2 regions of the Streptomyces sp. MS19 genome follow, and region 1 is predicted to be linked to the other one. Evidence: riboswitches for the same ligand, from Rfam matches in the RefSeq annotation. Region 1 holds a riboswitch; the other holds the start of a gene.
What was found. Region 1 has a riboswitch for glycine ahead of gcvT (glycine cleavage system aminomethyltransferase GcvT). Riboswitches for the same ligand answer to the same signal wherever they lie in the genome.
Positions count from the first base shown of each region.

Region 2: another riboswitch for glycine. It lies ahead of gcvP (aminomethyl-transferring glycine dehydrogenase); the one in region 1 lies ahead of gcvT (glycine cleavage system aminomethyltransferase GcvT).

Region 1 is NZ_JBJZOH010000019.1:24,915-39,432, forward strand. Features, by position in the region: gene ACL02R_RS18735 (carbon-nitrogen hydrolase family protein) at 1-636, shown strand, start outside; gene mnmA (tRNA 2-thiouridine(34) synthase MnmA) at 656-1,789, opposite strand; gene ACL02R_RS18745 (cysteine desulfurase family protein) at 1,809-2,978, opposite strand; gene ACL02R_RS18750 (N-acetylmuramoyl-L-alanine amidase) at 3,052-3,732, shown strand; gene ACL02R_RS18755 (hypothetical protein) at 3,725-3,901, opposite strand; gene ACL02R_RS18760 (hypothetical protein) at 3,945-4,622, opposite strand; gene ACL02R_RS18765 (RNA polymerase sigma factor) at 4,619-5,245, opposite strand; gene ACL02R_RS18770 (N-acetylmuramoyl-L-alanine amidase) at 5,322-6,260, opposite strand; gene ACL02R_RS18775 (TetR/AcrR family transcriptional regulator) at 7,290-7,838, opposite strand; gene ACL02R_RS18780 (SDR family NAD(P)-dependent oxidoreductase) at 8,028-8,966, shown strand; gene ACL02R_RS18785 (hypothetical protein) at 9,127-9,330, shown strand; gene ACL02R_RS18790 (hypothetical protein) at 9,334-9,486, opposite strand; gene ACL02R_RS18795 (Dps family protein) at 9,757-10,230, opposite strand; gene ACL02R_RS18800 (enhanced serine sensitivity protein SseB C-terminal domain-containing protein) at 10,304-11,050, opposite strand; gene ACL02R_RS18805 (enhanced serine sensitivity protein SseB) at 11,143-11,910, opposite strand; glycine riboswitch at 11,993-12,086, shown strand; gene gcvT (glycine cleavage system aminomethyltransferase GcvT) at 12,257-13,402, shown strand; gene gcvH (glycine cleavage system protein GcvH) at 13,426-13,812, shown strand; gene ACL02R_RS18820 (L-serine ammonia-lyase) at 13,826-14,518, shown strand, end outside.
Region 2 is NZ_JBJZOH010000016.1:37,038-51,555, reverse strand. Features, by position in the region: gene ACL02R_RS17340 (pyridoxamine 5'-phosphate oxidase family protein) at 1-185, shown strand, start outside; gene ACL02R_RS17335 (DUF4232 domain-containing protein) at 416-1,120, shown strand; gene ACL02R_RS17330 (CPBP family intramembrane glutamic endopeptidase) at 1,220-2,029, opposite strand; gene ACL02R_RS17325 (glutamate--cysteine ligase) at 2,124-3,602, opposite strand; gene ACL02R_RS17320 (hypothetical protein) at 3,873-4,442, shown strand; gene gcvP (aminomethyl-transferring glycine dehydrogenase) at 4,499-7,417, opposite strand; glycine riboswitch at 7,612-7,709, opposite strand; gene ACL02R_RS17310 (PRC-barrel domain-containing protein) at 7,847-8,245, shown strand; gene ACL02R_RS17305 (DNA polymerase IV) at 8,140-9,603, opposite strand; gene ACL02R_RS17300 (MerR family transcriptional regulator) at 9,668-10,267, opposite strand; gene ACL02R_RS17295 (bifunctional nuclease family protein) at 10,413-10,886, opposite strand; gene ACL02R_RS17290 (FHA domain-containing protein) at 10,968-11,678, opposite strand; gene ACL02R_RS17285 (DUF881 domain-containing protein) at 11,835-12,827, opposite strand; gene ACL02R_RS17280 (small basic family protein) at 12,811-13,143, opposite strand; gene ACL02R_RS17275 (DUF881 domain-containing protein) at 13,140-14,048, opposite strand; gene ACL02R_RS17270 (sugar phosphate nucleotidyltransferase) at 14,127-14,518, opposite strand, start outside.

The sequences.
Region 1 (14,518 bases):
CTGGACGGGCCGTGGGCGGCGGGCGTGCGGGAGGCGGCGGAACGGGCGGGCGTGCTGGTGGTGGCGGGCATGTTCACCCCGGCGCGGGACGGGCGGGTGCGGAACACGCTGCTGGTCACCGGGCGCGGCGTGGACACCTCCTACGACAAGCTGCACCTGTTCGACGCGTTCGGGTTCGCCGAGTCGGAGACGGTGGCTCCTGGTGACCGCACCGTGGTCGCGGATGTGGACGGCGTACGGCTCGGCTTCGCGACGTGCTACGACGTGCGGTTCCCGCAGTTGTTCACGCGGCTCGCCGGGCAGGGCGCGCGCGTGGTGCTGCTGTCCGCGTCGTGGGGCGCGGGGCCGGGGAAGGCGGAGCAGTGGGACGTGCTCGTGCGGGCGCGTGCGCTGGACAGTACGTGCTGGGTGGTCGCGGCCGGGCAGGCGGACCCGTCCACGGTGGGCGAGCCGCCGCGTACGGAGGCGCCCACAGGGATCGGGCACAGCATGGTCGTCTCACCGCTGGGTGAGGTGCGGGCAAGGCTCGGCGGCGAGCCGGGCCGGCTGGTGTTCGACCTGGACCCGGCGGAGGCGGACGCGGCACGCGCGGCGGTCCCCGTGCTGGCCAACAGGGTGGACGTCGCGGGCCTGTGACGGGGGCGCGCGTGACGGGTCAGCGGCGCCCCGCGGCGGCGGCCCGTTCGGTCGTGGCGATGGTCGCGGAGCCGACGACGCGGGGGCCGTCGTACAGCACGACCGCCTGCCCCGGCGCGACACCGCGCACCGGCTCCGTGAAACGGACCCGCAGCCCGTCCCCGGTGGGCTCGGCCGTCACCGGGACCTCGCCGCCGTGCGCGCGGAGCTGGGCGGTGTACGCGCCGGGCCCGGTGGGGGCGGCGCCGCACCAGCGCGGGCGGATGGCGGTGAGTGCCAGGACGTCGAGCGCCTCGGCCGGGCCTACCGTGACGGTGTTGTCCACCGGGGAGATGTCGAGCACGTAGCGCGGCTTGCCGTCGGGTGCGGGGCGGCCGATGCGCAGGCCGCGCCGCTGGCCGATGGTGAAACCGTACGCGCCGCTGTGCGTGCCGACCGTGGCGCCGTCCTCGTCCACGATGTCGCCCTCCGCCGTGCCGAGGTGGCCGGCGAGGAAGCCCTGCGTGTCGCCGTCGGCGATGAAGCAGATGTCGTGGCTGTCGGGCTTGGCGGCGACGGCGAGGCCGCGCCGTTCGGCCTCGGCGCGGATCTCCGGCTTGGTGGCGCCGGTGTCGCCGAGGGGGAACATGGCGTGGGCCAGCTGCCGCTGGTCGAGGACGCCGAGGACGTAGCTCTGGTCCTTGGCGAGGTCGGCGGAGCGGTGCAGCTCGCGGGTGCCGTCCGGCGTGGTCACGACGCTGGCGTAGTGGCCGGTGCACACGGCGTCGAAGCCGAGGGCGAGCGCCCTGTCGAGCAGCGCGGCGAACTTGATCTTCTCGTTGCAGCGCAGGCACGGGTTGGGCGTGCGGCCCGCCTCGTACTCGGCGATGAAGTCTTCGACCACGTCCTGCCGGAAGCGTTCGGCGAGGTCCCACACGTAGAACGGGATGCCGATCACGTCGGCGGCGCGGCGCGCGTCGCGGGAGTCCTCGACCGTGCAGCAGCCGCGGGCGCCGGTGCGGAAGGACTGGGGGTTCGCGGAGAGCGCGAGGTGGACGCCGGTCACGTCGTGCCCGGCCTCGGCGGCGCGGGCGGCGGCGACCGCCGAGTCCACACCGCCCGACATGGCGGCGAGGACCTTCAGGGGGCGTCCCGCGCGAGGGGTCTCAGTCATAGCGCCTTCCAGGGTACGGTCAGCTGAGGCCCGCCGCACGGGCCCTTTCCACGGCAGGGCCGATGGCCGTGGCGACGGCGGCCACGTCGGCGGGGGTGGTGGTGTGGCCGAGGCTGAACCGCAGGGTGCCGCGGGCCAGTTCGGCGTCGGCGCCGGTGGCGAGCAGAACGTGGCTCGGCTGGGCGACGCCCGCCGTGCACGCGGAGCCGGTGGAGCACTCGATGCCCTGCGCGTCGAGCAGGAGCAGCAGCGAGTCGCCCTCGCAGCCGGGGAACGCGAAGTGCGCGTTGCCGGGCAGGCGGCCCGCCGGGTCGGGGTCGCCGCCGAGGACCACGTCCGGCACGGCGGAGGTGACGGCGGCCACCAGGTCGTCGCGCAGCGCGCCGACCGTACGGGCGAACTCGTCGCGGTGCGCGGCGGCGTGCGCGGCGGCGGCGGCGAACCCGGCGACGGCGGGCACGTCGAGCGTTCCGGAGCGCACCTCGCGCTCCTGGCCGCCGCCGTGGAGGACGGGGACGGGCGTCTGGTCGCGCGAGAGCAGCAGCGCGCCGATGCCGTACGGGCCGCCGATCTTGTGGGCGGAGACGGTGAGGGCGGCGGCGCCGCTGGCGGCGAAGTCCACGTCGAGCTGGCCCACGGCCTGGACGGCGTCGGTGTGCAGGGGGATGCCGTGGCCGGCGGCGACGGCGGCGAGTTCGGCGACGGGCTGGACGGTGCCGATCTCGTTGTTGGCCCACATGACGGTGACCAGCGCGACGCTGCCCGGGTCGTCGGCGAGCACGAGGCGCAGCGCCTCGGGGTGCACGCGCCCGTGGGCGTCGACGGGGAGCCATTCGACCGTGGCACCCTGGTGGTCGGCCAGCCACCGCACGGGGTCGAGGACGGCGTGGTGCTCGACGGGGCTGGCGAGGACGCGCGTACGGCGGGGGTCGGCGGCGTTGCGCGCCCAGTAGAGGCCCTTGACGGCCAGGTTGTCCGCCTCGGTGCCCCCGGCGGTGAGGACGACCTCGCTGGGGCGCGCGCCGAGCGCGGCGGCGATGGCCTCGCGGCCCTCCTCGACCACGCGGCGCGCCCGCCGTCCCGAGCCGTGGAGCGCCGAGGCGTTGCCGGTGGCGGTGAGCTGGGCGGTCATCGCCGCGACGGCCTCGGGGAGCATCGGGGTGGTGGCGGCGTGATCGAAGTACGGCATGGTGAGCCGATTCTACGAGCCGGGGCGGAACCCCCGGCGGGCGGCGAGCGTTGTAGGGGGACGGGAGGCCACGATGAGTGAACATCTGACTACGGATCGGCAGCCGGAGGGCGGCGCGGCGGTGCGGCGGCGACGGCTGCTGGTCGCGGGCGGCGCGGTGGCGGCGGTCGGTGTCGGCGGCTTCCTGGGGCGCGAGGCGCTGGAGGACGCGTGGTGGCGGTACGGGGCGCCCGCCGTGCCGCGTGACGAGGGCGAGGTCGACCACGAGGGCGCGGAGTGGGTGCCCGCCTCGTCCGCCAACTACCGGCGGGCCAGCAGGCCGCGCGACTACACCGTGGACCGCGTGGTGATCCACATGCCGGAGGCGACGTACGACATCACGCTGCGGGTGTTCCAGGACTCGTCGCACGGGGCGGCGGCGCACTACGTGGTGCGGTCCGGGGACGGCCATGTCGCGCAGATGGTGCGGGAGCTGGACGTCGCGTACCAGGCGGGGAACCGGGAGTTCAACGAGCGCAGCGTCGGCATCGAGCACGAGGGCTGGGCCGACGACCCGTCGTACCTCACGGACACGATGTACGAGTCGTCGGCCCGCCTCGTGGCCGGCATCTGCGCCCGGTACGGCATACCGGTGGACCGGCAGCACATCGTGGGGCACAACGAGGTGCCGGACGTGGTGCGGATCTGCCCGGGGCCGCACTGGGACTGGGACCGGTACATGGCGATGGTCCGGTCGGCGGCGGGCGTCAGCTGAGGGTGCCGAGCCTGCTCAGTTCCTGGGCGCAGCGCTCGGCGTCCGCCTCGCGTTCGAAGATTGCCGCCCGGAGGTGGTGGGTGTCCGGGTCGGGGACGTGGGCGAGGTGCCCCTCGTCGGAGACGACATACCAGCCGCGCTCCTCGTTGTGCCGTGCCTCGTAGCGCATGGGACCACGCTAGCGGCAGGACGGCGGCCCGGGGGCGGTGTCGTCACTCCGTCGGAGAGTCCGCGGGGACGCAGGGGCCGGGGTCGGTTTCGAAGAACTCCATCCTCACTCCCTCGTACGGCGCGGACATGTTGTCGATGACGACCACGTTTCCCGGCTCCAGGATCGCGCTGAACTCCCGCCTGGCCCACGCCTCGTCCTCCTCGGTCGGCGCCGGCTGCTCTTCGAGCTGCGCAGGCTGCGGAATGTCCTCCCCTTCGAGGTCGAGCGGCCCTCCCTGGTTCATCTCCACCGGTCCTTCGGGCTCCGAGGAGACGGAGTTCCCGAAACCACTCATCGGCTCGCCGTTGCCGTTCAGGACACCGTGCTCGGGCCAGTCGCAGGACCCGTCCTCCCCGGCGGGATCGAGCAGGACGGCGATTCCGGCCGCCCGCAGTTCGTCGGCCAGCGCGGCCTGCTGCTGGGCGTCCACCGTCAGCTCGTCGACCAGGAAGAGGCTGACCGTCCCGTCGTCGTTGTGCTCCACGGCGTACGCGGTGGGCGCGGTGCCGCCCGGGAAGGCGAGCGTGCTCCCCGCGATGGCCGTGGCGGCGGCCAGGCCGGTCGCGACGCGCAGCCGGGTGCGCCGCGCGCGGCGGGCGGGCGCGGGGTTCTCGGCGGCGGCGAGGTGGGCCTCGCGCTGGAGTTCGGTGAGCAGGCGGTCTTCGAAGGTGCTGGTCATGCGGTGCTCCCGGCGGCCAGGGTGGAGGTGTCGGTGACGGGGTGCGGCGGGACATCGGTCTCCCGCTCGGCGGTGGGGCGTGCCGCGCGGGTGAGGGACTTGCGCGCGCGGTGGAGGCGGACCCGCGCGGTGACCGGGCGGATGCCCAGGGCGCGCGCCGCCTCGGTGACGGTGAGCTGGTCGACGGCGACCAGTTCCAGGACGGCCCGTTCGCCGTCCGGGAGTTCCGCCATCGCGAGGAGGGCGCGGCGGCCCTCGTTCTCGGCGACGAGCTTCTCCTCAAGGCGCGTGATGTCGTCCTGTTCGAGGAGCCTGCGGCCCGCTATGCGCGTGCTGAGCGCCGACTCCCGTGCGGCGCGGCGGCGTTCGGCCGAGACGGTGTTGCGCGCGATGCCGTACAGCCACGCGGTCTCACTGCCGCGCGCGGCGTCGTACGTGTGGGCCGAGTCGATGACGGCGAGGAAGACCTCCGCCGTCAGGTCGGCCACGGTGTGCGGGTCGTCCACGCGGCGGGCCAGGAAGCGCGTCATCGCGTCCACATGCCGCCGGTAGAACTCCTCGAACAGCGCGGGGTCACGAACCACGGCGGCGGGACCGCCGCGGCTCGTGCTGGGTATCTTCACGTGCGGGACTCTCCCGTCCTCGTCCTGCTGAACACCTGTACTTGGCAGGGGGACAGGAGAACGTTACGGCCGCCGCTCAGGAGGGCCAGTACAGGGACTCGGCGCGCGCCCAGTCCACGGTGAGCGGCCCGTCGCCGTAGTGCATGACCTCGACGCGGACGCGGCCCTTGTCGGTGGCGGAGATGAAGCCCGTCCAGGTGTACGTGAAGTGGCCGTCGCCGCCGTCGTGGACCGGGGAGTTGATCGGCATGCTGCCGGTGCGCTCGTACTTTCCGTCCGCGCCGGCCCGGTACTCGGCGAGCCTGATCTGGAACTCCTGGCCCTTCGCCAGCCCGACGACGCGCACGCCGACCGACGCCGTGTAGTGGCAGGTGCCGAACAGGATCGACGGCTCGGCCTCCTTGTCCACCCACTTCTTGCCGTCGTGCCGCCGGTTGAACCGGAGCGTGGTCCAGGCGCCCGGCGGGACGGTCCTGACGTAGTCGGTGGTGCCGTAGACGGACCACTGGGGCATCTCGTCCTCCTCGGCGGGCGGCTCCGGGCTCCACCCGGCGGAGTGCCTGAGACGTTCGGCCACCCGCGCCCGGACGTCCTTCATGGTGATGCCGGGGCCGCGCGGATCGATCTTGCCCGGCTGCCACTCCAGGTGGCCGATGACGCTGGTGTCGCCGTCCTTGCCCCAGCCGTGCGCGCGGCACAGCGCCGCCGACGCGCGCACGATCGCCTCGACCTGCTCGGGCGGCCAGGGGTCCTTGTTGTCGCCGAGGTTGACGGCCTCGAAGCCGTAGAAGTGCGTGTTGCCGTCGGCGTTCGTCTCGTTGTCGGCGGGCAGGGCCTTCTCGGCGACGACGGCGTTCAGCACGTCCTGGTCGCCAGCGCCCGCGTGGTTGGCCCTGCCGTGGCCGACGAGGTAGACCGTGCCGTCCTTGGCGATCACCCCGTGGCACAGCGGCCCGGGGAGGTCGGACCTGCCCCCGTAGCAGAGATCGACGGTTCCGCTGGTCCCGGTGGTCACCGTGTGGTGCACCATCACTCCGTGGACGGGACCCCACGAACCGACCTTGTTCCGATTGTTTGTTCGCCAATTCTTGTGTTCGACGACTTTGACTCCCTCGTCCTTGAGGGCCTTCAGGAGTTTGTCGGCGGAAAGCGGAGTGGCCATGTCGCGTAATCCCCCGATCGTCCGGTGCGTGCCGCCGTACGAGATGTACGGCGTGGGCGCGCCGACGCGCAAGAGCGCCGGTCCGGCGGCCCTTGCGATGATTGTCCAATCAACCGTTCTTTACCGGTAGTTGGCACCGGGGACCGGAATGTGAAAACGACTCGTGCGACCGGTGGATTCAACAGGCGACCGGTGCACGGGTTTTGCGCGCGGGGCGCCATCGGTAATTCGTCCGCCGTTCGGCACCGCGTCGCCCGCCCTCTCCGGGGGACACACGGGCGGCGGTCAGAGTCGTCCGCGCGACAGGCAGGCACCACACATGTGCGATCGAAGGGATGCACCCATGGCTGTGACACGACGGGGCGTACTGGGAGCGACGGGCGCGGCGGCCGGGCTGCTGGCGATGACGGGCACGGCGGACGCCACCGGCGCGCGCGCCGGGCGCCCGCTGATCGGCCCGGCGACCGGCGACCGGAGGGCGGCGACCGCATCGACTGGCTCCTCGTCGACGACGGGGTGGAGGTGGAGCGCGCGGCGATCAACACCTACCGTTCGCGGGCGGGGCGCTACCCTTCGGACCACGCGCCGGTGCACGCGCTCGTACGCCTGCGCTGAGCGGCGCGGCAGCGCGTGCGGAGGTCCGCGCGCTCCCTCGTCCGGGGGATTCGCCGGCGGAAAATGTTGTCTTCGGGCCGGCGCGGGTAAGCGATTGACACCCCCCACGGACCCCGGGCGGGCCGTCGGACCTTGATCTCCCCCACCGGCGGATCGCGCCCCGGTCCCGGTCCCCGCCGCACGGCGGGCGCCGGGACCCCACGGGTTCCCCCGCCCGGCGGCCCCCACGGCCGCCGGGCGGTCTCGTCGTGCGTCCGGAAGGGGCGTTCAGCCCGTGCGCGGGCGCAGGCCGTCCATCAGCAGGTCGAGCAGCCTGCCCGCCGTCGCACGCCCCTCGGGGCCGGTCGCCAGCCCGACGCCGCTGACCGCGGTGAGCACGTCCACCGGGTCCACGTCGTCCCGCACCGTTCCCGCCGCCGCTCCCGCGCCGAGCAGCGCGCCGACGGCCTCGCCGAGCCGCGCCCGGCTGGTGGCGAACGGGTCGCCGCCCGACGCGATCACCGCGCGCAGGGCGTCCGCCATGCCGTGCTTGGTGGCCGCATAGTCGATGAATCGGTCCATCCACACGCGCAGGGCACGGTCCGGCGGCAGTTCGGCGAGCAGGCCGGGGACGGCGTCGCACAGGCGGGCCAGCTCGTTGCGGTAGGCCGCCTCGATCAGCGCCTCGCGGGTCGGGAAGTGGCGGTAGAGCGTGCCGATGCCGACGCCCGCCTCGCGCGCGACGGCGTCGAGCGTCGCGTCGGGGCCCTGCTCGGAGAAGGCGCGGACCGCGCACTCCAGGAGGCGGGCGCGGTTGCGCTGGGCGTCGGCGCGCATCGGGCGGGCGGCGTCTGGCGGCGGCGGCACGGCGGCACTCCTCGGGCGAGCTTGCTTACCGGAGCATCCTCCGCTTACAGTCGGAAGGCGGTAGCGGAGGACCCTCCGGTTGAATACGCGTTCCATCGTACCGGCCGGACCGGCGCCCCGTACCGCCCCGCACCCCACGCCCCCGGAAGGACCCGCAGCGTGACCACCCCGCTCACCACCCCGTTCTCCGCCTCCTCCACCGCCGCCGAGGTCCTCGCCGGCGTGGACCTCACCGGCCGCCGCGCCGTCGTCACCGGCGGCGCCTCCGGCATCGGCGTCGAGACCGCGCGCGCCCTGGCCGGCGCGGGCGCGGCCGTGACGCTCGCCGTCCGCGACGCGGCGGCGGGCGACCGCACCGCCGACGACATCCGCGCGACCAGCGGCGCGGGGGACGTCAGCGTCGCGCGCCTCGACCTGGCCGACCCGTCGTCGGTCGCCGCGTTCACCTCCGCGTGGGAGGGGCCGCTGCACATCCTCGTCAACAACGCGGGCGTCATGGCGGCGCCCGAGACCAGGACCCCGCAGGGCTGGGAGTTGCAGTTCGCCACCAACCACCTCGGCCACTTCGCGCTGACGACCGGCCTGCACCGGGCGCTCGCGGCGGCTGACGGGGCGCGCGTGGTGTCGGTCAGTTCGAGCGCGCACCTGCGGTCGCCCGTCGTCTTCGAGGACATCCACTTCCGCGAGCGTGCGTACGAGCCGTGGGCGGCGTACGGCCAGTCGAAGACGGCCAACGTCCTGTTCGCGGTCGCCGCCGCCGCCCGCTGGGTGGACGACGGCATCCTCGTCAACTCCCTGATGCCCGGCGGCATCAGGACCCGCCTCCAGCGGCATGTGAGCGACGAGGAGCTGGAACGGATGCGCGCCCGCGTGGGCGCCGGGGCCCCGGACTGGAAGACGCCGGAGCAGGGCGCCGCGACGTCCGCGCTGCTCGCGGCCTCCCCGCTGCTCGCCGGGGTGTCCGGCCGGTACTTCGAGGACTGCAACGAGGCGGCGCACGCCGAGCCCGGCGCCGCGCGCGGAGTCGCGCCGTACGCCCTCGACCCCGAGGCGGCGGCCCTGCTGTGGCAGGTCTCGCTCGACACGCTCGCCGCGTAGGTCCCGTACGCGGGAGCCCGGCACCCCTGCGGCTTCGCACCCGGGCGGGTAACGTACCGTGCGGAAGCTGTGACGGAAACCGCCGCGGCCTGGCTTCACCACCGCCCGCGGAGAGACCCTGAAGACGCCCGGCGGACCGCGCGAGCGAGGGAACGACTGGATGGCTGAGACGGCGGACGACTGCCCCGGACCGCACCGGCAGTGCCAGGCGTGCACGGGGCAGCGCGTCGAGTTCCGCGAGACGCTGTACGTGCCCGCGTCCGGGCCGGGGCAGGGGGTGGCGGCGCCGCACCTGTGCTGGCACTGCAAGGGGCTCGGGCACTACTGCCAGGCGACGCCGCGCTGCACGCCGCGGCACGAGTGACCGTCAGACGGTCAGCCGCCGTACGACGTCGGGCGCCCAGCCGGTGAGCCGCGCGACCTCCGCCTCCCCGCCCGGTCCTGGCTCCTCACGCAACAGCCGGACGGCCTCCGGCCCGCACTCCCGTACGCGCGGCGACGACACCTTCTTCGGCTTCACGGCACCGCTGCCGGGCGACGGACCCTCCCCGCGCGTGCGGGGAGCAGAGTCTTTGTACTGCTGGTCTGGTGGTGGCGGGGCGGATTTTGCTCAGCTGCACCGAACGCCGCGCCGCGGCGTGCCCGTCCCCGGCCTTTCGTACGCGGCGCGCGTGACGCGGCCCGTACATCCGCCCGTAGGGGGATGGTGGCCGGCGTGAGTGACCGGGGCGCGTGCGGGCGCCCCTGCCGGGGTTCCGGCAGGGGCGGGGGTGACGCCGGGTGGGGTGGGTCAGGAGGCGTTCTCCGCCTGGAACATCCAGTGGTGCTTCTCCAAGTCCTGCGTCACCGCGATCAGGATGTCCTCCGTCACCCGGTCCGCCTCCGCGACCTCCGCCATCCGGTCCCGCATCCGCACGATGACCGCGCCCAGCGCGTCCACCATCGTGCCCACGGCCTCGGTGTCCCGCTGCCAGCTCTCGGGAGCCTTCGCGATCCCGGTCCCGGCGGCCACGGCGTGGGCCCGCCCGTCCGGCGAGATGCCCAGGGCCGCCGCGCGCTCGGCGACGGTGTCGGAGTGCGTACGGGCCGAGTCGACCACCTCGTCCAGCTGGAGGTGCACCGAGCGGAACCGGGGGCCGATGACGTTCCAGTGCGTCTGCTTCGCGACCAGCGACAGGTCGACCAGGTCGACGAGCGCGCCCTGCAACGCCTCCCCGACGGTCTTCCGAGCGGCGTCGGGCAGCGTGCTCTTCACGGCGTTCATACGGCGTCCCCTTTCATGTTGCGGTGTCCTGCCTCGCTCCGGTTACCCCGGATGCGGGTGGGCAACCGGGGGCTCAGTACGGGCGCGGGTAGCCGTGACCGCCGCCGCCCGGGGCGTCGCGGTCGTAGAACGGGCGCGCGTTCGCCCGCAGCCACATCGCCACCGGGTCGTAGCCGTCCGCCATGGCGACCGTGCCGACCGGCAGGCCGTCCGGGACGGCGCCGATCGCCTCCAGCATCATCTGGCGCACCGCCTCGGCGGTCCGCTCCCCCGGGTCGTCCACGTCGAGCCCGATGACGAGGTACGCCTCCCCCAGCGCGGGCCGCACCCAGCCGCGCCGCAGGCTGCGCACCACGGGCGTACGGCCCGCGAGCGCGACGAGCTGCGCGTAGAACGCGTCGGCACGCACGGCCGGTTCGCCGATGCGCAGCGGCCCGGCGGGCAGCCGGTCCAGGCCGCCCGCTATGCGCCGCAGGTCCAGCCAGGGGACGCCGAGGCCGCCGCCGGGGGCGTGCGGGTCGAGCCACAGGCCCCAGTGGTCGGGGTACAGGGCGGCGGCGATGTCGAGGCCGCTGACGACCTCGTGCTCGCGGTTCCAGCCGCTGGCGGCCAGTTCGCGTTCCGAGGTGACGCAGGGGGCGTAGCCGTGCCCAGCGACCTCGATGCTGCCGTACTGCGCCTCCGGTTCGCCGGGGCGGCCGTGCCACAGCAGCATCCAGACGTCTCCGGCGGCCAGGGCGGCCAGCAGCTCCTCGTAGGCGTCCAGGCGGTCGGCCGTGATCCGGGGGAGCAGTTCCTCAACGCCTCGCACCGCACTCACCTGGGCCTGTCCTCCTCGCTCTCGACGGCGCCGCGCACGCCAGGCTCGGCAGCGTGCGAGGTGTGCCCCCGCGTGACCTGGTCCCCGGCGCCTCAGGCATCGCGGGTGTAGAACGGCTGCACGCACGCCCGGAGCCAGTCCACCACAGGGTCGTCGGCCGCATCCAGCAGGACCAGTTGTACCGGCCAGACGACGGGCTGCCGCGCCAGGGCCCGGCCGAGCGCGTCGTGGACGACGGCGCGCTGCGTCTCCTCCAGGGTGTCCATCTCTATGCCGACGAAGAGCGCCGGCGCGCCGCCCTCGGCGCTCGCCAGGCCGCGGCGCGCGGACCGTACGGCGGGCAGGACGGCCAGCTCGCCCGTGACGGCGCGCAGGAAGTCGATGGGGTCGTCCTGCCAGTCCGGCTGGAAAAGGCGCATCCGCGCGCCGCTGGGCACGCCGGGCGCGCGCTCCCCCGGGGTGGCGCGGCACAGCTCGGCGACGGCGACGGGCGGCACGGGCACGCCGACGGTCCCGCCCGGGTTGAGGGCGACGCCGACGCCCGGCGGCAGGCCACGCGCGAACTCCCACGCGGGCGCGACGGCGAACGGGAGGTGCGAGGCGCCGCCCAGGTGCAGCTGCTCGGCGGAGCTGAAGACGGGGACGTACGGGCCGCCGTTCAGCTGGACCGTGGGCAGGTCCAGGTGCGTGCTCTCGCGGCTGCCGCCCTCGGGCAGCGGCACCCACAGGGCGCTGCGCGCGAGGACCTTCAGCAGTCTCGGGCCCGCGTCGGCGACGCCGAGGGACACGGCGAGCGTCTCTTCCAGCTCGTTGCTCGGCCACCCTCCGCCGAAGCCGGGCTGCTGCCTGGGTACGGTCATGCACGCACCCTAACGGCTGCGCCCGTCCGGCCGTGCCCGCAGGTTCGTGCGATGATGTGCCGACAACCGCATACCAGCCGTTCGACCGCGCGCGGGAGAGTTCCCGCCGCCGTGCGGGGCGCCGAAGGAGCAAGTCCTCCCTTGAATCTCTCAGGCCCCGATACCGCGTGCGGAAGGCGAATCTGAAAAGCGGACCGCGCCCCCGCCGGGCGCGTTCCCACCCACGGTGCAAGCCACCGGCCCCCGGCCGCGGCGAACCTCTCAGGTGCAGATGACAGATGGGGAGGACCGGGCCGTACGCCGTCCCGCCGTCCTCCATCCCCCATCCGCCCCCGGGAGCCCGCACATGACGGACGACACCTCTGCCGCGCCTTCCCCGGCGCCCCTCAGGACCACCGCGCTCGACGCCGCGCACCGCGCGCTCGGGGCCACGATGACCGACTTCGCCGGCTGGTCCATGCCGCTGCGGTACGGGAGCGAGCGCGCCGAGCACGCGGCGGTGCGCGGGGCCGCCGGACTCTTCGACCTGTCGCACATGGGCGAGCTGACGGTGACGGGGCCGGAGGCGGGCGCGTTCCTCGACCACGCGCTCGTCGGGCACCTGTCGGCGCTGGCGGTGGGCCGCGCGCGGTACACCATGATCTGCGACGCGGCGGGCGGCATCCTGGACGACCTGATCGTCTACCGGCTCGACGGCGAGCGCTACCTGGTCGTCGCCAACGCCTCGAACGCCGAGACGGTCCTCGCCGCCCTGACCGCCCGCACCGCCGGTTTCGACGCCGCCGTACGGGACGACCGCGACGCGTACGCCCTGATCGCCGTCCAGGGCCCCCGTTCCCCCGGCATCCTGGCGCGCCGCACGGACGCGGACCTGGCCGGGCTGAAGTACTACGCCGGGCTGCCCGGCACGGTCGCGGACCGCCCGGTCATGATCGCCCGCACCGGCTACACGGGCGAGGACGGCTTCGAGCTGTTCTGCGACCCCGCCGACGCCCCCGCCCTGTGGGCCGCGCTGCTCGCGGCGGGCGACGAGGACGGCCTCGTCCCCTGCGGCCTCGCCTGCCGCGACACGCTGCGCCTGGAGGCGGGCATGCCGCTGTACGGGCACGAGCTGACGACCGCCACCACCCCGTACGACGCCGGGCTCGGGCGGGTCGTGAAGCTCGCGAAGCCCGGTGACTTCGTCGGCCGCACCGCGCTCGCCAGGGCGGCGGAGGAGGCGGCCGCGCGCCCGCCGCGCGTGCTGACGGGCCTCGTCGCGCGCGGGCGGCGGGTGCCGCGCGCGGGGTACCCGGTGGTGGACGCGGCGGGCGCGGTCGTCGGCGAGGTGACCTCGGGCGCGCCCTCCCCGACGCTCGGCCGCCCGATCGCGATGGCGTACGTCGACCCCGCGTTCGCGGCGCCCGGCACCGGGGGCGTCCATGTGGACATCCGGGGCGCGCGGGAGCCGTACGACGTGGTCGCACTGCCGTTCTACCAGCGCCAGAAGTAGTCCAGATCCAGGAGAATCACCCCATGAGCAACCCCGAGCAGCTCCGCTACAGCAAGGAGCACGAGTGGCTGTCGACCGCCGATGACGGCGTGGCGACGGTCGGCATCACGCAGTACGCGGCGAACCAGCTGGGCGATGTCGTGTACATCCAGCTGCCCGAGACCGGCACGGCCGTCACGGCGGGCGAGCCGTGCGGCGAGCTGGAATCGACAAAGTCGGTCAGTGACCTCTACTCCCCGGTCAGCGGGACGATCACCGAAGTGAACCAGGAGGTTGTGGACGATCCGTCGCTGGTCAATTCCGAACCGTTCGGCGACGGCTGGCTGTTCCGCGTACGCGCCGGCGAGGCGGCGGGCGAACCGGCGGACCTGATGACGGCCGACGAGTACACCGCCTTCACGAACGAGTGAACGGCTGACCGCGGTGGCCCTCTCCGCCTTCGACCTGTTCTCCATCGGGATCGGCCCGTCCAGCTCGCACACGGTGGGCCCGATGCGCGCCGCGCGCCGCTTCGCGCGGCGGCTGCGGAGCGAGGGGGCGCTCCCCGCGACCGCCTCGGTGCGCGCCGAGCTGTTCGGCTCGCTCGGCGCCACCGGGCACGGGCACGGCAGCCCCGACGCCGTCCTGCTCGGCCTCGCCGGGCACGCGCCGGACACGGTGGACGTGGACCGGGCGGGCGCGGAGGTGGCCGCCGTGCGCGCGTCCGGCACGCTGCGGCTGCTCGGCGCGGAACCGGACGGCGGGCACCCCGTGCCGTTCGCCCCCGACACGGATCTGGTGCTGCACCGGCGGCGCTCGCTGCCGTACCACCCCAACGGCATGACGTTCCGCGCCGCCGACGCGGCCGGGCGCACGCTGCGGGAGGCGACGTACTACTCGGTGGGCGGCGGCTTCGTCGTGGACGAGGACGCGGCGGGCGCCGACCGCATCGTGCCCGACACCACCGAGCCGCGCCACCCGTTCCGCACCGGCGCCGAACTCCTCGCCCGCGCAAGTGAGTCGGGCCTCTCGGTCTCCGGTCTGATGCTGGAGAACGAACGGGCCTGGCGCGGTGACGCCGAGATCCGCGCCGGACTGCTGCGGATCTGGGAGGTGATGCGCCGCTGTGCCGAGGAC
Region 2 (14,518 bases), on a different contig from region 1:
GCACCGGCGGCCCCAACGAGGACCCGGCGGACGCCGGTCTCCCGTACTGGAACGGGGTCCTGCCGGTCCGCACGGTGTACGGCCCGCCGCTCGCGGTCGGCGACCCCCGCATAACCGGGGCGAACTGGGACACCGCCGGGGACGCGGAAGCCCCCGCGTACCTCACGGCGTACGCCAGGCGCTGACCCGGCGGCCCCCCGCACCGGCGATGTCGCGTCTTCCGTGCGTCCGGTGGCCCCGGGCAGGGCAGCAGGAAGACATGCACGAAAGCGGACGGCCCGCCGGCCGCGACGACCCCGCGGCCGGCACCGGGCGGACGGCGGCGGTGGAACCACGTGTTCCGCCACGACGTCACATCCGCGAGCAGCACGGAGCGACCCTCCGCGCCATCGGTTCCCCCACGAGAAGGACCATCATGGCTGTTCATCACCGGCGTCCCGCCGCACTCACCACGCTCGCCGCCCTCGCCGTGCTCGCCGCGGCCGGATGCGCCGAGGACCCCGCCGAGTCGTCCGCCGCCGGGGACCCCCCGGCCTCCTCGGAGAGCCAGGACGCCTCCCCCACGACACCGCCGGACACCGGGGACGGGGACGGGGACGGGGACGCCCCGTCCGCCGCCGCGGGCGGCGCGGGCGAGGAGGCCGGCGGCGCGCCCGGCGAGGGCACGGAGACCGGCGCCGCCTCGGACGACTGGTGCACGACCGACGCGCTGTCGGCGGAGATCACCGGTCTCGACTCGGGCGCGGGCCAGCGCTACGCCGCGCTCGTCCTCACCAACACCTCGGACACGGCCTGCCGCACGGAGGGCTGGCCCGGCCTCCAGCTCACGGCCGAGGACGGCGGACCGCTCCCCACCAACACCGTGCGCGACGACTCGGAGGAGGCCGCCCAGATCACCGTGGAGCCGGGTGCCAGCGCGTGGGCCCAGCTGCACTGGACCGTCGTCCCGGGCGAGGACGACCCGGCCGACGGCTCCTGCGGGCCCGATCCGGCCGGGGTGCAGGTCATCCCGCCGGACGAGTACGACCCGACGGACGCCGCCTGGGACCTCGGCGCGGTCTGCGGCGGGGGCACCATCGAGGCGCTGCCGCTCGCCGAGGGCGCAGGGCCCGCCGCCTGACACGGCCCCGCGCACGCGCGCGGGCCGCCCTGACCCGCTGGATCCGGGCCACACCGCCCGGCACCACCAGCGGGTCGGCGGCCCGGGGCCGGGCGCGGCTCAGGCGGTCGGCAGCCAGCTCACATGGCCGGCCAGCAGCCCGTACCCGACGAAGGCCACGATGTCGATCAGCGCGTGCGCGACGACCAGCGGCATCACGCGCCCCCACCGCCGGTAGAGCCAGACGAAGATGACGCCCATCGCCACGTTCCCGAAGAAGCCGCCGACGCCCTGGTAGAGGTGGTACGAGCCGCGCAGCACCGAGCTGGCCACGAGCGCCGCGGCGGGCGACCACCCGAGCTGCTGGAGGCGCCGCAGCAGGTAGCCGACGACGATGACCTCCTCCAGCACCGAGTTCTGCACCGCGGAGGCGACGAGGACCGGGTACTTCCACCACTCGTCCGGCAGGGACTCCGGCACCACGGTGAGACTGGCCCCGGCGGCGTGCGCGCCGAGGTAGAGCAGCAGGCCACTGCCGCCGATGCCCGCCGCGACGAGCGCGCCCCACCCCAGGTCGAAGCCGGGCCGCCGCAGGTCGAAGCCGATGCCCCGCAGCCCGGGGCCGCCGTACGCGCCGCCGCGCTCGCGCAGCAGCAGGTGGGCGACGAGCGCGACGGGCACGAGCGCGGTGCTGATGCCGAACAGCTGCCACGCCAGGTCGAGCCACGGCCGGTCGGGCGCCCGGGACCCGTTGAGCGTCGCCGCGTGGTCGCTGAGGCCGCCCGGCCTGGTGAGGACCCCGGTGAACGAGATGATCGCGCTGATGCCGCTCGCGCCGAGCGACAGGGCGAGCACGAGCAGCAGTTCGTGGCGCAGCACGCGCGGCGGCACCCGCGGCGCCGTGTCCGGCGCCCCGGTGTCCCGCGCCACCGCGTCCCGTGGGGGCGTGGTCGAGCCCACTCCGTCTCCCGTCCGCACGCGCCGGGCCGCCCGTCCGTGCGCGGGCCCGGCGCGTGCGGCGGGGTCAGTCGCCGGTCGGCCAGGTGTGCACGGGGGCGTCCGTACGCGACAGTTCGCAGTACCGGCGTACGAGCCCGCGCAGCGCGCTCGTACGGTCCACTCCGTCCGCCACCAAGCGGTGGTACACGGCAGTCTGCCAGCCCGCGCCGGTGACGCGGCGGCGGCACCGTTCCCCGATGACGCCCAGGTAGTGCTCGCGGTCGGACGCGGCGACGCCCGCGGCGGCGAGGCCCTGGTCGGCGAGCGGCAGCAGGCGCTCGGGGATCAGCTCGTACGCCGGGCGGTCGCCCTCGCCCGGCCAGGTCAGGTGCGCCTCGACGCCGTTGCGGCAGGCCTCGTCGAAGTTGCGCTCCGCGTCGGCGAACGCGAGCCGGGTCCACACGGGGTCCGGGTCGTCGGCGAGTGCCCTGACGAGGCCGTGGAAGAACGCGGCGTTGGCGACCGTGTCGGTGACGGTGGGGCCGGTGGAGAGGATGCGGTTCTCGACGCGGAGGTGGGGGACGCCGTCGGCGATGTCGTAGACCGGGCGGTTCCAGCGGTAGACGCTGCCGTTGTGGAGGCACAGCTCGGTCAGCTCGGGGATGCCGCCGGAGTCGAGGACGGCGAGGGGGTCCTCGTCCGAGCAGACGGGCAGCAGCGCCGGAAAGTAGCGGACGTTCTCCTCGAACAGGTCGGCGGCCGAGGTGATCCAGCGCTCGCCGAACCAGGTGCGCGGGCGCACGCCCTGCGCGGCCAGCTCGGGCGGGCGGCTGTCGGTGGCCTGGCTGAAAAGCATCGGCCTGGTCTCGTGCCACAGCTCCTGGCCGAAGACGAACGGGGCGTTGGCGCCGACGGCGATCTGCGGGCCGGCGATGGCCTGGGCGGCGTTCCAGACGGCGGCGAACCGGTCGGGCGTCACCTGGGTGTGGAACTGCACCGAGGTGCAGGCGGCCTCCGGCGCGATGGACTCGAAGGACCGGTCGAGGGTCTCCGCGCCGCTGATGGCCAGGGTGATGGCCTCGCCGCGCAGCGCGAGGATCTGGTCGTTGAGCAGGGTGTAGCGGCCTTCGGGCGAGAGGGTGCCGGGGCCGACCTGCTCCGGTTCGATCGTCGGCAGCACGCCGGTCAGGACGAGCTGGGCGCCGAATTCGCCGCCCGTGCGGTCTGCGTATCCCACGGCGACACGCAGCTCTTCGGCCATATCGTCGAAGACCCGGCCGGAGAGCCGGTGGGGTGGCATATTGAGTTCGATCGTGAATTTACCCAGTTCGCTCTGGAAATCCTGGGTGGCCATTCGCGCGAGGAGGTCCCTGTTCACCATCCGCGGCGCCCCGTCCGAATCGGCGAGGCACAACTCCATCTCCAGGCCGATCAGATCGCGCGGCCCCTCGAAGCGCTCCTCGTGCAGCATGCGGTCCAGCGCGTCGAGACACTCGCGCAGCCGCGCGCGGAACCGCTGCCGGGCGGTCAGGTCGAACCGGTCGGCCACGACTTCTGCCCCCATGGGACACCTCCTGCGTCGGACAGTGTTCCGATACTGCCCCCGCCCCGCGAGACCTAACGTGTCCCGTCCGGCCCCCGGGCACCTCACACCGGCATATTCCACTGGAATACGCGCCCCTCGCGCCCCCCGTTCCGGCGTCCTGTTTTGTTCTTGCCGAAACATCACGGGTCGGCTACTGGAAACATGAAGAGAACACCCGGCGGATAACATTCCCCTACGGCGTGTCTCCTATTAAGAGGCGACCTACTCCAAAGCGAGAGGCGACCCATCATGCCCTTGAACGTTCCCCCGGTACCCGCCGGAGCGGAGGCCAGCGTCCTGGACGCCCTCCGCGAGCCCACCGTGTGGCTCCCGCTCCCGTTGCAGCGCCACCGTGAGTCGCTGCGGCTCGTGTGCCCCCTGCCCGTGCACGAGCTGGCCCCCGTCACCGGCCTGACCGTGCCCCCGCGCTCCCGGCTCGCCGGGTGGCGCTTCCTCCTCGACCGCGACGGCGTGACCGTGGGCGGAGCCCAGACCGATCTCACCGCGAGCGGCTGGGAGTTCTCCCACTTCTCCGCCGGGCCGTTCATCGCCTCGACGGCACGTGCCGTGGCGCTGGCGGAGTCGATGGCGACTCCGTTCCAGCCGCGGCTGCTGTCCGTCCCCGAGCTGTACATGGTCACACTGTGGCTGCACGCGGACCCGGCCGCCGACCCGGCGTCGGGCAGCCCCGAGCCGCAGGATCTGCTGGTGCCGCTGGCGCCGGCGCCGCCCGGCATCGCCGCCGAGCGCCCGGCGCGCACCGACGCGCTGCTGCCGCTCGTGACGAGCCGCCTGGCGCCGCTCGGCCTGGCGAGCTGACCGGACCGGGGCGTGCGCGGGCGGCCGTCGGCCCGCGTACGCCCCGGTGCCGTGCGTCAGCCCGCGTACTCCTCGACCGGCGGGCAGGAGCACACCAGGTTGCGGTCCCCGAAGGCGCCGTCGATGCGCCGGACCGGCGGCCAGTACTTGTCGTGCCCCGTGCCGTGCCCGGCGCCGAGCCCCGCGCCGCCCGGGTAGACGGCCTCCCGCCGCGTGTACGGGTGCGGCCAGTCCCCGGCGGTCTGCTCGGCGGTGTGCGGGGCGTTGCGCAGCGGGTTGTCGTCGCGCGGCCACTCCCCCGAGGCGACACGGTCGATCTCCCCGCGGATGGCGATCATCGCCTCGCAGAACCGGTCGAGTTCCGCCAGGTCCTCGCTCTCGGTCGGCTCGACCATCAGCGTCCCGGCGACGGGGAAGGACATCGTCGGCGCGTGGAACCCGTAGTCGATCAGGCGCTTCGCCACGTCGTCGATGGTCACGCCGGTGGCCTTGGTGAGCGGCCGGACGTCGATGATGCACTCGTGGGCGACCAGCCCGCCCGGCCCGGTGTACAGGACCGGATAGTGCGGCTCCAGGCGTTTGGCGACGTAGTTGGCGGCGAGCACGGCGGACTGCGTGGCGCGGCGCAGGCCCTCGGCGCCCATCAGCCGCACGTACGCCCAGGAGATCGGCAGGATTCCGGCGGAGCCCCAGGGCGCGGCCGAGACCGGGCCGGTGCCGCCGCCCTCCGGGCCCGCCGCGGGCTGGAGGGGGTGTCCCGGCAGGTACGGCGCGAGGTGCTCGCGGACGGCCACCGGGCCGACACCGGGGCCGCCGCCGCCGTGCGGGATGCAGAAGGTCTTGTGCAGGTTGAGGTGCGAGACGTCGGCGCCGAAGCGGCCCGGCCTGGCGAGTCCGACGAGCGCGTTGAGGTTGGCGCCGTCCACGTAGACCTGGCCGCCCGCGTCGTGCACGGCCGCGCAGATGGCGGTGATGTCCTCCTCGAACACGCCGTGCGTGGACGGGTAGGTGACCATGAGGACGGCCAGTTCGTCGCGGTGCCGCTCGATCTTGGCGCGCAGGTCGTCCGCGTCCACGTCGCCGTTCTCGCCGGTGGCGACGACCACCACCCGCATGCCCGCCATCACGGCGCTGGCGGCGTTCGTGCCGTGCGCGGAGGACGGGATGAGGCAGACGGTGCGCTCCGGCTGCCCGTTCGCGCGGTGGTGGGCGCGGACGGCGAGGAGCCCGGCGAGCTCCCCCTGCGAACCGGCGTTGGGCTGGAGGGAGACGGCGGCGTAGCCGGTGATCTCGGCGAGCGTGTCCTCCAGTTCGCGGATCAGCGTCAGGTAGCCCTCGGCCTGCTCGGCGGGGGCGAACGGGTGGAGGTCCGCGAACTCCGGCCAGGTGACGGCCGCCATCTCCGCCGTCGCGTTGAGCTTCATCGTGCAGGAGCCCAGCGGGATCATGCCGCGGTCGAGCGCGTAGTCGCGGTCCGCGAGGCGCCGCAGGTAGCGCAGCAGCGCCGTCTCGGAGCGGTGGCGGTGGAAGACGGGGTGGGTGAGGTACGCGTCGGTGCGCAGCAGTCCGGCGGGCAGCGCGTCGTCGGTGCGGGCGTCGAGCGCGTCGATCGCGCCGCCGTCCGCCGGGACGCCGAACGCGGCCCAGACGGCGGTGAGATCGGCGCGGCGGGTCGTCTCGTCGCAGCTGATGCCGACGTGGTCGGCGTCCGTGAGGCGGAGGTTGACGCCCGCCTCGCGCGCCGCCGCGACGACCTCGGCGGCGCGGCCGGGCACCTGGGCGGTGACCGTGTCGAAGTACCGCTCGTGGACGGTCTCCACGCCGCCGTCGCGCAGCCCGGCGGCGAGCAGGGCGGCGTACCGGTGGGTGCGGCGGGCGATGGCGGCGAGCCCGTCGGGGCCGTGGTGGACGGCGTACATGCCGGCCATCACCGCGAGCAGGACCTGCGCCGTGCAGATGTTGCTGGTGGCCTTCTCGCGGCGGATGTGCTGCTCGCGGGTCTGGAGGGCCAGGCGGTACGCCGGGTCGCCCGCAGCGTCGCGCGAGACGCCGACGAGCCGTCCTGGCAGGCTGCGCGCATACGCCTCGCGGACCGCCATGAACCCGGCGTGCGGGCCGCCGAAGCCCATCGGCACGCCGAACCGCTGGCTGGAGCCGACCGCGATGTCCGCGCCGAGGTCGCCGGGCGACGCCAGCAGGGTGAGGGCGAGCAGGTCGGCGGCGACGGTCACGACGGCGCCGAGCGCGTGCGCCGCCTCGATGACGGGCCGCGGGTCGCGCACCGCGCCGGAGGCGCCGGGGTACTGGAGGAGGACGCCGAAGACGCCGCGCTCGGCGGCCTCCGCCGGGATGCCGTCGGACAGGTCGGCGACGACGACCTCGACACCGGTGGGCTCGGCGCGGGTGGTGACAACGGCGACGGTCTGCGGCAGGCAGTCGGCGTCCACGAGGAACACGCCGTCCTTCACCTTGCCCACGCGGCGTGACAGGGCCATCGCCTCGGCCGCGGCCGTGGCCTCGTCGAGCAGCGAGGCGCCCGCGGTGGGCAGGCCCGTGAGGTCGGAGACGACCGTCTGGAACGTGAGGAGCGCTTCGAGGCGGCCCTGGGAGATCTCGGGCTGGTAGGGCGTGTAGGCCGTGTACCAGGCGGGGTTCTCCATGACGTTGCGCAGGACGACCGGCGGCGTGAACGTGCCGTGGTAGCCGAGCCCGATCATGGAGCGGGCGACCGTGTTGCGCGCGGCGAGGGACCGCAGTCCGGCGAGGACGGCGGCCTCGTCGCGGGCGTCGGGCAGGGCCAGCGCCTCGGTGGCGCGGATCGTCTCGGGGACCGCGGCGGCCGTGAGGTCGTCCAGGGAGCCGAAGCCGACCTGGGCGAGCATCTTGGCGTGGTCGCCCTCGCCGGGGCCGATGTGGCGGCCGGCGAACGGCGCGGCCCGTTCGAGATCGGAGAGCGGGGTACGGCTGACGGTCATGTGTGGAGGCTCCTCACGGGGCACGGCGACCTCGGGGCACCGGGCGGCGCTGCCCGGCCTGCCTCCCCCTCTGTCATCCGGGTGCGGTCCGGACCTGAGAGCTTCACCGGGCGGTCGTGCGCCCGGCTTGCACCGTCGGTGAGGGCGGCCGGCCCGGCTCGCGCCGGGTACGCCGTCCTGCTTTCCAGAGTGGTCTGACTCGTGCGGTACGTGGGCCTGAGAGATTCCGGGGAGGAGTTGCTCCTTCGGCGCCTGCCGTCCGGGGACGCCAGGGCTCTCCCGCACGAGGTCGTCAACCACTTCGAGCCTACCAGCGCCCCCCGCCGGGGCTACCGGGGGAACGCCCCGACTGGCCGCCCGGCCGGAAGTGACCTTTTGTTGGGGGTACAGGGCATCTGCCGGACCAGTGGCGATCAGTTGGAGGAACCCGTGCAGACCGACATCGACCCCCGCAGTCTGATCGGGCGCAAGGCCCTCGACCGCGACGGCACCAAGATCGGCACGGTGGACGAGGTCTACCTCGACGACGCCACCGGCGTGCCCGAGTGGGCCGCCGTGCGCACGGGGCTGTTCAGCCGGGACGCGTTCGTGCCGCTGGAGCCGAGCGAACTGGTCGGCGGCGTCCTGCGCGTGCCGTACGAGCGCGCGCTCATCAAGGAGGCACCGGACTTCGGCGTCGGCAGGCACCTGTCGCCCGAGCAGGAGCTCCAGCTGTACCACCACTACGGCCTGGACGTGCCGGGCGCGGCCCCGCCACCGCCCGACGCCGACTTCGGGCGGCTGGCACGTCCCGAGCCACCGGCGGGCGAGGCCACCGGCGAGAGCTGATCCGGCACGAGCGGCAGGGGCTCCCCCGGGCTCAGCGCCGGGTCGTCCACGGGGAACGTGCGCACCCGGCCCGGCGGGGTGTCCGGCCGTTCGAAGCGCACGGTCACCCGGCCCACGCCGCTGCCCTGCACCCAGCCGGGACCGTGCTCTGCGTGGCGGACGTCCTGCCCCGGCAGCCACCGCCGCTCGCGGGACGTCCCGGCCTCCCCCGCCGGACCCGGCGAGGTCTCGGGCGGCGTCCCGTCCGGCGGGGCGGATGTGGCGGTCTCACCGCCGTCGGCCGCCCGCACCGCCTGGGCGAACAGGTCCTCCTGCGTGAACCCGGCGAGCCCCGTGACGCCCACCCCCAGCAGCCGCACGCCCTCGGTCGTGTCCACGCCCTCCAGCAGCCGCGCGGCCGCCTCACGCACCACGGCGGGGTCGTCGGTCGGCCCTCTGAGCGTCTCGGAGCGGGTGAGGGTCGTGAAGTCGTAGCGCCGCACCTTGAGCACGACCGTGCGCCCCGAACGCCCCGCCGCGCGCAGCCGCTCCACACACCGGCCGGCAAGGCGCGCCACCTCGTACCGCACCCGGGCGCGGTCGGTGACGTCGGTGTCGAAGGTGTCCTCGACCGAGACGGACTTGGCGTCGCGCTCGGCGACCACAGGGCGGTCGTCCCTGCCGCGGGCCATGGCGAAGAGCCCGTGCCCGTGCGCCTTGCCGAGCAGCCGCAGCAGTTCCGCCTCGCCCGCCTCCGCGGCCTCGCCGACCGTGTGCAGCCCGGCCCGGCGCAGCGTCTCGGCGGTCGCGGGGCCGACGCCCGGCAGGGTGCGGACGGGCATCGGGGCGAGCAGGTCCCGTTCGGTGCCCGGCTCGATGAGCAGCAGCCCGTCCGGCTTGGCCTGCTCGGAGGCGATCTTGGCGAGCATCTTGGACCCGGCGAGGCCCACCGAGCCGGTCAGCCCGGTGTGGGCCAGGATGCGGCGACGCAGTTCCTCGCCCGCGGCAAGGGCCTCGGCGGCGGTGGCGGCCGTCCCGCCCGCCGCCAGATCGACGAACGCCTCGTCCAGGCTCAGTGGCTCGACCAGCGGCGACAGCTCGGCGAGCAGCGCCATCACGCGCTCGCTGACGGCCCGGTAGACGGCGAAGCGCGGGACGAGGAAGGCGGCGTTCGGCGTGCGGCGGCGAGCCTGGGCCGTCGGCATGGCGGAGTGGACGCCGGAGCGGCGCGCCTCGTACGACGCGGTGGCGACCACGCCGCGCGGCCCCAGGCCGCCCACCACGACCGGCTTGCCGCGCAGGCTCGGCTTGGCCGCCTGCTCCACCGAGGCGTAGAAGGCGTCCATGTCGAGATGGAGGATGGTCGGACTGCCGCGCACGTGTCCGATGGTGCCGTACGGGTCTGACATCCGGCGGGCGGCAGCACGGCGGCGCGCGCCCGGGTCACAGCCCCCGGTTGCGGCGGCGGGCCAGTTCGTCCGCGGGGTGGTCGGCGGTGACCGTCTCGCCGGTGAGCGCGTGCTCGGCGTGCAGGCCCTCCAGGGCGCCCTGGACGTCCTGCCAGACGGCGCCGACCGCGATGCCGAAGACGCCCCGGCCGTCCTGGAGCAGCTCGGCGAGGTCGTCGGGCGAGGTGCAGCGGTAGACGGCCGCCCCGTCGCTCATCAGGGTCATGCCGGACAGTTCTGCCAGGTCGGTGGCGCACAGGGCGCGCACGGCCGTCCTGATGGACTGGAGCGAGACACCGGCGTCGAGCAGCCGCTTCACGATCTTGAGGACGACCACGTCCCGGAAGCTGTACAGCCGCTGGGTGCCGGAGCCGTGGGCGGGGCGCACGCTCGGCTGGACCAGGCCGGTGCGGGCCCAGTAGTCGAGCTGCCGGTAGGTGATCCCGGCGGCGGCGCAGGCGCTCGGACCGCGATAGCCGAGCGCGTCCGGGGTGGGCCGCCCCTGCGGCGCGGCCGACGGCAGCTGACCGTGCCGCGCCGGGCCGGGAAGGGCGGTCGCGCCCCCGACCGCTCTGCTGTCGCCGTTACCTGTCACGCCGGCCTCCGTTCCGCATGTCCTGTCCGCGCCCTCGTCGCTCACCGGCTGTCACGGCGGGCACGCGCGCGGCGTTCCTCACAAGACATGCCCCGTCGACGCTGGGCATCCACACCCGTCGTGCGGGTGATCCTCCCGTGCACCGCTACTGGCTGCTCCTGCCGAAGTCCTCGGGAGAGATCTGGTCGAGGAACTCGCGGAACCGTTCCACCTCGTCCTCCTGCTCGTCGGGGATGATGATCCCCGCGTCGTCGAGGACCGCGTCGCTGCCGTAGATGGGGCTGCCGACCCGCAGGGCGAGGGCTATGGCGTCGGACGGCCTGGCGCTGACCTCGACCCCGCTGGCGAACACCAGCTCCGCGTAGAAGACGCCGTCCCGCAGGTCGGTGATCCGCACGGAGCTGAGCTCCTGTCCGACGGCTTCCAGCACGTTCTTGAAGAGGTCGTGCGTCAGCGGCCGGGCAGGGGTCATCCCCTGCTGGGCGAACGCGATGGCGGTCGCCTCCCCCGGTCCGATCCAGATCGGGAGGTAGCGATCACCGCCGACTTCACGGAGTAGCACGATGGGCTGATTGTTGGGCATTTCCACCCGTACACCCACGACGTCGAGCTGATTCACACAGCAACCCTAGGCGGTGCCCGGGGCATTTGGATAGTCGAGCACCGCCACGCGGCCCCCGGCGTGCCCCGGGCGAGTCGGTCAGAACCCCTGCCTGCTGGCGAAGAAGACCAGCCGGTACTTGCCGATCTGGACCTCGTCACCGTTCGCGAGCACCGTCGAGTCGATGGGCTCGCGGTTGACGTAGGTGCCGTTGAGGCTGCCGACGTCACTGGCGGTGAACGTGCCGTCCGGCTGCCTGCGGAACTCCACGTGGCGGCGGGAGACCGTCACGTCGTCCAGGAAGATGTCGCACTGCGGGTGGCGCCCCGCGGTGGTCAGCTCGCCGTCCAGCAGGAAGCGGCTGCCCGAGTTCGGGCCGCGGCGCACGATCAGGAGCGCGGAGCCGGGCGGCAGCGCGTCCACGGCGGCCTGGGCCTCCGCGGAGAGCGCGGGGGCGGGGTGCTGGCCGGTGATCTCCGCCTCGTAGGCCTCCAGGCCGCTGATCGAGATCGTGGAGGTCGTCTCGGAGGAGCCTTCGAGGCCGGGGCGCAGCGGGTTGCCGCAGTTGGAGCAGAACCGGCTGGTCCCCGCGTTGCGGTGGCCACAGCGCGCGCAGGCCTGGACGTCCGCGCTGGCGCCGCCGGGGGCGCCTATCCCGGCGGGGGCGCCGACCTCGTCACGGAACAACGGCCGCCCCTGCTCGGCACCGGACGCCGACGCTGGCGTGTCGCCATGCTGGCGGGCGCGGGGCCGGTCGGCACTGTGCATGCCGCTCTGACGCCTGCCGAACAACCGAGCGAAAAAACTCACCAGCGATCCCCTCGCACCTAGCCCGTCCCGCCGGCGGCGGGACGGTCCATTCTCTCTCACCGGCCGCCGCGGACGAACCGAGAACGTCCGCGGCCCCGTTCAGTTTCCCTTACACAGCGCCACCGGGGACGGGCAGCCCCCGGGTGGCCGGTCGGCTCACGGTGACGACTGAGCGTAGTCAGGCTGCTCCGCCCGCCGCAAGGCGTCCACCGTGATCCTCTCGGGCCGCTCAACGCTCACGGACGCCGAATCGTTCTCCAGGGACTGCACGACTCCCCCGGGGATGTTCAGCGCCGGCTCCAGATCCTGGGGCCGGCCGATGGCCCGGACGACGTACGGCGCGGAGACCGGCTCGCCGTCCAGCCGGACACCGCCGTTGCGGTCCGTGAACGCGGTCTCCGCGACGATCCTGACCTCGTTGATCTGGATGGCCTCGGCGCCCGCCGCGCGCAGTTCCTGCACCGCGTCGAGCAGCATATCCGCCCCGACGCCGCCCAGTGGGTCACCGATGCGCAGCGTGATACCGGGTCCCTCGGCGGCGACGGTCCCGGCGAGGATGCCGAGGCCGCGCTCGCGCTCCTCGTTCTGGCGGCGTGCCTCCTCGGCCTGGTCGGAGCTGGTCTCCAGCTCGGTCCGCTGGGCCTCCAGCTGCCGCTTCTCGTCCTCCAGGCGCGCCGTGCGGTCGTCGAGGTCGCTGAGGATGCGCACGAGGTCCTCGGGGCGTGCGCCGCGCAGCGCGGTGTCGTCGCTGCCGGCCGCGCGGACCTGGATGGCGAGGCCGAGGCCGAGGACGAACAGGAGGGCGGCGGCGACGAGCTGGCCGCGTGTGGCGCGCGGGGGCCATAGGGCGTCGAGGAGGAGCCGGGCGCCGGCCGGGGCGGCGGGGTCGGTGGCCTCGCCGTCCGGCGGGCCGCCGTCCGGGTGAACCGGCTCGTCGGCGGGCGGCGTGTCGGGCGCGGCCTCGCGGTCGTCCGCCGTCTCCGGGGGCGCCGCGTCCAGGGCCGGGGGCGCCGGGGTGGGCCGTTCGGGTCCGCCGGGCGGGCGGCGCGCGGCGGGCAGCCGGGGTGCTTCCGCCTCGCCCTCCCGCTCGCGCGGTCCGGCCGGCCCTGGGCGTTCCGGTGAGGTCACCTGGTCACGCTCCGAAGACATGGCGGCGGATGGCCGCCGCGTTGGAGAAGATCCGGATGCCGAGGACGACCACGACGCCGGTCGACAGCTGGGAGCCGACGCCCAGCTCGTCGCCGAGGAAGACGATCAGCGCGGCCACGGTGACGTTCGAGAGGAACGAGACGACGAACACCCGGTCGTCGAAGACCCGGTCGAGCATGGCCCGCAGCCCGCCGAAGACCGCGTCGAGCGCGGCGACCACGGCGATGGGCAGGTACGGCTCGACGCCGGTGGGCACCACGGGGGTGGTGAGCACCCCGGCCAGCACGCCCAGGACGAGTCCGATGACGGCGATCACTGGTCTTCCTCCCCTGTGTTCCCTGTGGCGCTCGCGCCGCCCGTGTCGTCGAGCGGCGTCGCCGTGCGGATGGCCGGGTTGGCCGCGGCAGGCAGCCGCAGGTCGTCGCGGAGCCGGGTGGCCACCCGTATCCCGTAGTCGTCGCGGAGTTCGGCGAGGTACGCGCCCGCGGGCGTCGCGTCGAAGCCGTCCGCGAACTCCGCGCCGCCGCCGATGGCGAGCAGCGTGTACGGCGGGACGAGCGGCCGGTTGTCCACCAGGACGGCGTCCCCCGCCGCGCGGATGGCGGACAGCGCGGTGAGCCGCTGCCCGTTCACGGATATCGCCTCCGCGCCCGCCTCCCACAGCCCGTTGACGACGCGCTGGAGGTCGCGGTCGCGGACGCGGCCCGTGTCGGAGAAGCCGTCGTCCCCCGTCGCTCCTCCGGCGTCCTGCGCGCGCTCCGCATCGTTCACGGTCAGCTCGACGCCGGGGCCCTCGACGGCGGTGGCCCCGGCGAGCAGGGCGGTCGGGCTGTCCTCGGCGCCCTCGTCGGCCAGGACGCCGCGCCGCATGGCGGCGACGTCCTCGCGCAGGGCGTTCACGTCCTCCTGGAGCGAGTCGAGCCGGTCGGTGCCGGCCTCGACGCGTTCCAGCAGTTCCTCGCGCTCCCGGGCGACGGTGGGAGCGGCCTGCCGGGCGTGGGCGGCGCCGAGCGTGACGACGAGGGCGGCGAGCAGGAGGCCGCCCGCGAGCCACAGCCGGGCGCGCAGGGGGCGGGGCAGCGGCGCCCCGGCCGCCGCCCGCCGTCCTCGCGCCGCCCGCGCGTAGCCCTCGTCGAGGGTGTGGCTCATGACGGTGGTCAGCAACGACATGGAGGCGTCGGGGCGCGCGGGGCGGCGCGGTCCTGACTCCTGCTGTGGCATGGCGGGCATGATTGCACGCCGCCCCCGGATTGATCGAAACGGGCCGGTGGCCGGGCCCTTCGGCCGGTGTGCGGCCGGTCAGTGTTCGGCGCTGTCCACGACTCCCGCCCAGACGTCGAGCAGTTCCTGGGCCGCCGCGTCGTCCGGTCCCTCGGCCCACAGGTGGGTGACGGCCTCGGCCGGGTCGGGCAGCACGAGGACCCACCGGCCGTCGGACTCGACGACGCGGACGCCGTCGGTGGTGTCCACGGACCGGTCGCCCGCCGCCTCGACGACGCGCCGCATCACCAGGCCCTTGATGGCCCAGGGGGTGGCGACGTCGCGGCTGAGGACGTGGGCGCGCGGGATGCGGGCCTCGATCTGGCTGAGCGACAGCTGCGTGCGGGCCACCAGGCCGATGAGCCGGGTGAACGCGGCGGTCGCGTCGAAGACGGAGCTGAACTCGGGCACGATGAAGCCGCCCTGCCCGT